Regions from separate parts of the Paenibacillus sp. 7541 genome, predicted to be linked through region 1. Evidence: riboswitches for the same ligand, from Rfam matches in the RefSeq annotation. Region 1 holds a riboswitch; the other holds the start of a gene.
What was found. Region 1 has a riboswitch for cyclic di-AMP ahead of ehuB (ectoine/hydroxyectoine ABC transporter substrate-binding protein EhuB). Riboswitches for the same ligand answer to the same signal wherever they lie in the genome.
Positions count from the first base shown of each region.

Region 1 (3,745 bases):
CTCAATGTCCTGGAACAACCGATCGAATTTCTCTTTACCGTCGGTGAAAATCTCCACATGGTTATCATCGGTCAGGATCGCCTGATTCTCGTTGATGTGCATATGGATCAAATCGCTGTTGCAGGCCGCAACCCGGTTGCGGAACGAAAACTGCCCGCTGTTAATGTCGCTCATCTGGGCAAGCAGCACCTTCTCAATACCGGTCTTCTGGAGATCATCCCAGTGGAACAGGCGGATATGCCGCAAATTCTGAGCAAACAGCAGGTACAGCACGAATCCGAGTACCGGAATGAAGAATAGAACGAGCAGCCAGGCCCATGTCGAGCCGACATCCCGCCTCTCCTGAAACACAACGATCACGGCCAATGCGATATTAAGGACGAAGATGAAGCTAATGATGATGGACGTAACATCCATGAAAAAAGTTCCCCCTACCTTTCAGCCTTGTCCGGATAACGCTTCATATTATACTGGAGCTGTTACAAGAAGTATATATCCGGCACCCAAATGGGCCGTGAGATTGAGCGTCAATTGAGGCGGCAAGAAGGATGTGTATCCCGCTTCTTCGCTGCCGTTTGAAAAGCCGGTCTTCTGCATGATACGATAATTGAAACATAAGGAGATGGGGAGTCGCTATTGCTGAAGATGAACAAGTTTTTTAAGTTCTGTTTTGCCGTTATTCTCGTTCTGATTATCATTTACCTTTGCTCGTTAGTCAGCTTCATATTCAACCCTCTATTATCCTTTATTTCGGTGATCATCGTTCCGCTGATGCTGAGCGGTTTTTTCTATTATCTGCTGAGGCCGCTGGTGGCTCTAATGGAGAGGAAGAAGATGAACCGGACGCTGGCGATTTTGCTGCTCTATGTTGTGTTTGGGGGGATCCTGGTCGGCTTTCTCATCGGGGTCTGGCCCTCTCTTAAAGCGCAGATCATTGCCCTGGTGGACAATGCGCCGGCGATTTTCGCTGCCTTGAACAAGAAGATGCTGGAGCTGGAGCAAAGCGGCTTCCTGGAAGGTGTGTTTCCGGAAGGCTTCAATCCGTTAACGACGCTGACAGAATATTTGAACCGAGGCTTTACGTTCCTGACGGAATATGTCGTGAATTTGGTGGGAATTATATCGGAATTTGCGATCATTATGTTCATCTTCCCGATCCTGCTGTACTACATGCTGAAGGAGGGCGGCAAATTCGGCGAGCTGATCGTCCGCTTTCTGCCGAACCGTTTCAAGGAAGTCGGCGCGTCGGTGCTTGGTGAAATCGACAGTGCGCTCAAAGGCTTCATCGTAGGTAGGGTGATTGTCAATTTTGCACTGGGGGTCTTGATGTATGTGGGCTTCCTCATTATTGGGCTTCCGTATGCGCTGCTGCTGACGGTCGTTGCGGTCATTGCGAACTTCATCCCGTTTATCGGGGCTATCGTGTCCTCGATCCCGATCATTATTATTGGTTTGATCCAGTCGCCATCCACCGCGATATGGTCGCTTGTCATCATTCTGGTGGCCCAGCAGATACAGGATAATCTGATCGGTCCGTATATTTTTGGCAAGCAGCTGGACATTCATCCGATCACCATCATTGTGCTTGTCCTGGTCGGACAGGACCTGGCTGGCATTATCGGAGTCTTGCTGGTCGTTCCGGTTTACATGATTCTCAAAATTCTGATCAGCCGGATTTACGAGCTGTTCTTCAAGGAGAGATGGGAGCAGTTATAGGGGGGATGAACACCCCGTCAATGAATTCTTTAAGTTTGCGGAATGCCTTGTGTGATGCGGTTTTCAGCCGATCCTTCACCGCTTAAAGGGCTGGATCGGTTTGACATTTCCTAGCATTCCCTGTATTATGAACACACGCTTAGTTTCCGGTTGCTTAAGTCCGGAAAGCGGGGGAACCAGTTTTTTTAGGGGCGAGTCACTTGATTGTCAAGTGTAGGGTACCATCTTACCCGAGTCCGTCAGCTAACCTCGTCAGCAGTGGATGGGTCTTATTACATAATTGAGATTGATACCAAGGCCCTTAATTCTATGGAACAGGGGCCTTTTCTCTTTTCATTGACCCCATGCTGGCGGAGCTATGTTCGGATCCCCCTGCAAGAGGTCTTTTTTCGTTGGTTAAGAAGAGGAGGTGGCAATCAACCGGGCGTAGAGTAAGCGCCAAGCAAGTCCATATGCATATCCACAGGCGGTACAAGTGACGTGGAGTATAAGGAAAAGTCGATTATTAACGCTGGATAATGGGAGCGTTGAAACGGATTTTGACCCTATGAAAACCTAGTTGAAATATGAGTTTACTAGGTTTATTTATTCATGCCTAAAACAGGCATTCACAGATTTCAAGAAAGGTTGTGGGAAGGTTTGAAATTGCAAAAAGTGGCTCTGTTGTTGCTTAGTTTGGTGCTGGTTAGCGTGCTTGCAGCATGCGGGGATCAAGGCAGCACGCTGGAGAAGGCGATCGAGAGAGGGTATGTTACGGTCGGCTTCGCGAACGAGAAGCCTTACGCCTATCAGACGGCCGATGGCGAGCTGACAGGGGAGGCGGTCGAGATCGCCCGCGTCATTCTCGAGCGGCTTGGCGTTGGGGAAATGCGGGGGGAGCTTACCGAATTCGGCTCGCTGATCGCCGGGCTGCAGGCGAACCGCTTTGACATGATCACGGCCGGGATGTTCATCACGCCCGACCGCTGCTCGGCTGTCCTGTTCGCTGATCCGGAGTACAGCATCGGCGAAGCGCTGGCCGTGAAGCAGGGGAACCCGCTGAACCTTGGCAGCTACGAGGATATCGCTGCGAACGAGGAAGCGAGGGTTGCCGTCATGACCGGTGCTGTGGAGATCGGCTACATGGAGAAATCGGGGATTCCATCCGAGCGCATCATCCAGGTTCCGGACCAGGCGTCCGCGATCAGCGCACTGCAGGCCGACCGGGTTCAAGCGATTACGATGACGGGTCCATCGCTGCAGGCGATGCTGGATTCGGCTAGTGATGATCAGATTGAGCGGGTCGCCGATTTCGAGCAGCCGGTCATCGACGGGGAGAGCGTACGCGGATACGGTGCCACGGCTTTCCGTCAGGCCGACACGGAATTCCAACAGGCTTACAATGCGGAGCTGCAGAAGATGAAGGAGTCTGGCGAGCTGCTGGAGATTTTGCAGGAATTCGGATTTACCGAGGATGAGCTTCCTGGCGATATGACGGCAGTCGCAGCGTGCGGGGAATAAAATGCCATCGTCTTGGATTGAATTTTTGCCTACCCTGCTGAAGGGCGCGGAGATCACCGTCATCGTGGCGCTGCTATCCGCGGTGCTAGCCATTGTCGCAGCCTTTATTGCCGGTTTGGGGCGCCTGTCCAAACTGTGGATCGTGCGGACGGTGATGGCGGTGTACGTGGAAGTATTCCGGGGAACGTCGCTGCTGGTGCAGCTGTTCTGGCTGTACTTTGCATTGCCGTTTATCGGGATCGAGCTGCCGAAGATGGCAGCGGCCGTGCTGGCGATCGGACTCAACTTCGGCGCATACGGCTCCGAGATTGTCCGCAGTGCGATTCTTGCGGTGCCGAAGGGACAGTGGGAAGCGGCGGTGGCGCTCAATATGAAGCCGTGGCAGCGAATGTGGAACATCATACTTCCCCAGGCCTCCCTGCGCATGCTGCCGCCATTTGGCAATCAGCTGGTGGAGCTGATCAAGTCGACGTCGCTGGTGTATTTCATCACGATGGCAGATCTTACGTACCAGGCGATGGTGCTCCGC
Region 1 is NZ_NQLZ01000026.1:19,700-23,444, forward strand. It holds gene cls (cardiolipin synthase) at 1-417, opposite strand, end outside; gene CHH75_RS16130 (AI-2E family transporter) at 637-1,716, shown strand; cyclic di-AMP (ydaO/yuaA leader) riboswitch at 1,843-1,989, shown strand; gene ehuB (ectoine/hydroxyectoine ABC transporter substrate-binding protein EhuB) at 2,362-3,216, shown strand; gene ehuC (ectoine/hydroxyectoine ABC transporter permease subunit EhuC) at 3,218-3,745, shown strand, end outside.

Region 2 (3,745 bases), on a different contig from region 1:
CGGGGCCGGATGCGATGCTCCCGTCTTCGGTCATCCGATATCCGAACGGCCTGACCGTTCAGGTGGCGAATACGGACGGAGAGGGGCGGCTCATCCTGGCTGATGCGCTGCTTCATGCCGCCGCAATGGGCGTTCGCAAAGTGATCGACATTGCAACGCTTACAGGCAATATCGGCACGGCGCTTGGACTTGAGCTTGCCGGCATATGGGGCGATGAAGAGATCACGCGTGATCTGGTTGAGATCGGGGAGCGCAACGGGGAACGGCTGTGGCCGATGCCGCTCGTGGAGGAATATGTGTCCGACCTGCGGAGCGATTATGCTGACCTGCGCAATGTCGGTGCCTCGCCGCTGGCCGGAGCGATTTCAGCGGCGCTGTTCATCCGTCATTTCGTGGATGAAGACATGCAGTGGGTTCATATCGATATGGCTGGAACCGTTCAGTACAAGCGGGAGTATCCTCACGTGGCGGCCGGGGCGACCGGATATGGTGCCCGGCTGCTGGCGGATTATGTACAGAAGCAGTTTCCGTCCCCAGTGAATCCTGCTTCGGATAGGAGGTGAGGAAGGGCATGCTGCTGGAAGTCATTGCAACCTGTGTCCAGGACGCGATCACCGCCGAACATAGTGGCGCAGACCGGCTGGAGCTGATCACCGCCTTTACCGAAGGAGGGCTGACTCCTGGGATCGGTATGGTTCAAGAGGTTGTTCGTGCGGTTCAGATTCCGGTTCATGTGATGGTTCGTCCACACAGCCGTTCTTTCATCTACGATGCGTGGGACATCGCGACGATGGTCGCGGAGATCAAGGCGATTCGCAGCACAGGTGCTGCCGGAATCGTGCTTGGCGCGCTGACGGAGGACGGGATGATTGACGAACGCGCACTGGAGCAGATGCTTGCTGCAAGCGGAAGTTTGCAGGTTACTTTTCATCGGGCGTTCGATGAGCTGAAGGATCAGATGTCGGGGCTGGAGGTGCTGAAACAGTACGCTCCGGTTACGCGCATTCTGACATCGGGCGGCAAGCCGAAAGCGTGTGATGCCGTTCCGAGAATTCACCAGCTGGTCGAAGCGGCGCAGGACAGCCATATCCGGATCTTGGCGGGCAGCGGCTTGAGCCGGGCGATGATCCGGGATTTTGTTGAGCAGACGGGCGTATCCGAGGTGCATTTCGGGACATCGGTTCGTTACGGGCAATCGGCGCTCGCGCCGATTCACCCTGAAGAGCTGCGACGGGTTGCAGCCGCGCTGCAGCCGCTGCGCGAGTCAGCGAAGTGAAGATCTGACTTCGCTGCAGCCGGAAGAAGGACGGCAACAAGGCCATTCGAAGGTATCGAATGGCCTTTGTTCCATTGCAAATAATCTGAATTATGGGTATTCAGGACGGGGCGCTGCGCTGTGCAAGGATCGTTAGCAGGGTTAAGTTGATTCATTGGTTAGCCCGGTTAAAGGCCCTTTGAAAGGCGAAATTAAAAGGTTAGTTAAAAGTCAGTTGAATTTTTGTAAACAACAAGAAAGTTTCATAGAGTAACACAATTGTCATGTTTTTTAACCTTGTATTAGGCGGCCGATGGGCTTCGTTTATAGTGGAATCGACACGATAAAACAATTGTCGGACAATTCCAAGGATATTATTGACATTATGCGGGCTTGTATACTATATTAGAGAAGGTTACAAAACGTTAATGAATTTTTGCCGAATTTCGTCTGTAGAAAACGGGGGAACCATTCCGGGTGAATTATTCCCATGCTTTGCATTGAAGGGAATATAGGGAGCCTTCTACCGAACCCTTAGCTAACTCCGTAGGCATCGAAGGGAGTATGTATCTTTTGAAGAAGTTGGTTATTTCTTTATTAGGGTCTGCGATTATTTTTTCTTCTGGTGCCATGACCGCATTTGCGAATGAACAGCCAAGCTTTCAACGCGAGGTCAAACAGCTGGTGGGTACTCCTTATAAGTGGGGTGGATCAACTCCTCAAGGGTTTGATTGCTCCGGATTCGTATTATACATATTTAGAAATTTCGATCTGAATTTGCCTCGTACATCTGAAGGCCAAGCCAAAGTCGGCGAGCATGTCGATAAAGATGATTTGCGTGTAGGAGACCTTGTCTTTTTCAACACAAGCGGTAAGGGGATCTCCCATGCAGGCGTTTATATCGGAGATGGACAATTTGTACATGCTTCCAGCAGCAAAGGGGTCAGAATCAGCAAACTGACCGAATCCTATTATCAGACCCGCTACGTAACGGCTCGGCGCGTGCTGGATCAGGAAAGTTATGCGAAGCTGGTGGGTGTGGCAAGCTAATTCGTCTACATATGAATTGTGACATAGAAGGACCGGCGAAGATATGTTAGCCGGTCCTTTCCTGTTGGCAGATTTCATAATCAAGAGGACAGGTTATAATAAGAAGCAGGAAGTGGAAGCAGAGAGCAACCATTGGGAAGAACAGCAGGGAGGGAGCGCATTGATCAAGTGGTGGAGGAAATGGATCAAAGGGGATGAAGCAGGGAAGACAAGCGAACCTGAGTCTAAGGAGGCTGGGGAAACGGCGCAGCCGGTAGGCGAGGCGGTCGTCGAACTGCGGGGCCGCAATGTTCAGCGCAAGGTTGTACCGGTCACCGGTCTGACGATTCTGGAATTGGCAGAGAGGAATGAAGTGGATTGGAATTCTTTCTGCAAGCGGGGAACTTGTGCGCGCTGCCGTTGTCTAGTCATCGAGGGAGCCGAGCATTTATCTGAACCGAACCTGGCGGAGGAGCGCAGGCTTGATCCGGAGGAGATTGATGAAGGCTACCGGCTTGGGTGCCAGAGCAAGCTTGCCTCCACCGGTGCTGTGATCATTAAGCATGCACCTTATTTTTGAGTGCGGTAGAACAAGGGCTGAAGCAAGGGAGAAGCGGATGCGGCATCTGATTCTCCCTTGCTGTTTTTGTTTATAGAAGCCGGGCCGATCATGGCAGAACTGATGCATCAAACCGGAGCACCTCCAGCAGCACTGGGGTGCCGGCTTGCAGGAGGTCGCCTGGGGAGGAGATGGTGAGTGCGGTGCTTGTAACAGAATAGATGGCCGCCTCCTGAACGATTCCGTTGATGTATAACCGCGAGTACCCGCTGGGAGTCACGTCCATGATACTGGTGACCGGCGCTCCGCTATTGTCCGTGAATTGACCGGCATTGATCACGAGCGGCGGGTCCAGCGGAACCGGCGCTGCGGTGGTATAGAAGTACCGCTCCAGCATGGGCAAAACAACGATCTGAGGGATGAGGGCGGAGCCTGGTATTCCCTGAGGCCCTTGCGGACCTGGGGGTCCTGGCGGTCCCTGAGGGCCTGGCAGTCCTGGAGGACCCAGCGCTCCGGGAGGACCCGGTCCGCCTGGCTGTCCTGGTGGTCCCGGCCAGCCGGCATCTCCCTGATTGCCGGGAGCACCGGGCTGACCGGGAGGACCGGATAGGCCTGGCATGCCTGCGGCTCCCGGAGGCCCGGCAGATCCGAGAGTTCTCCATTCCGTGCGGGAACGGCCTTGCCGGGGCCGTCTTCGGGAACAGAGGCGCCGTTTGCTTCGCTGCCCACGCTTCTTGATCTTGCAGCGGCGCAGGGATCTTGCTGCGGTCTTGCTAACGCATTGGCCCAGATAAATCACCTCCTCCTGTCTGTCTTTACGGTAACATATGCGCGGACCCCGCTATCGGAATAGACGTCCACATAGGCCGATGGAATATTACCGAAAAACTTGCAATGAATGA
Region 2 is NZ_NQLZ01000029.1:113,795-117,539, forward strand. It holds gene CHH75_RS17990 (leucyl aminopeptidase family protein) at 1-563, shown strand, start outside; gene CHH75_RS17995 (copper homeostasis protein CutC) at 572-1,276, shown strand; cyclic di-AMP (ydaO/yuaA leader) riboswitch at 1,683-1,823, shown strand; gene CHH75_RS18000 (C40 family peptidase) at 1,829-2,305, shown strand; gene CHH75_RS18005 (2Fe-2S iron-sulfur cluster-binding protein) at 2,370-2,864, shown strand; gene CHH75_RS18010 (DUF4183 domain-containing protein) at 2,953-3,462, opposite strand.
Region 2: another riboswitch for cyclic di-AMP. It lies ahead of CHH75_RS18000 (C40 family peptidase); the one in region 1 lies ahead of ehuB (ectoine/hydroxyectoine ABC transporter substrate-binding protein EhuB).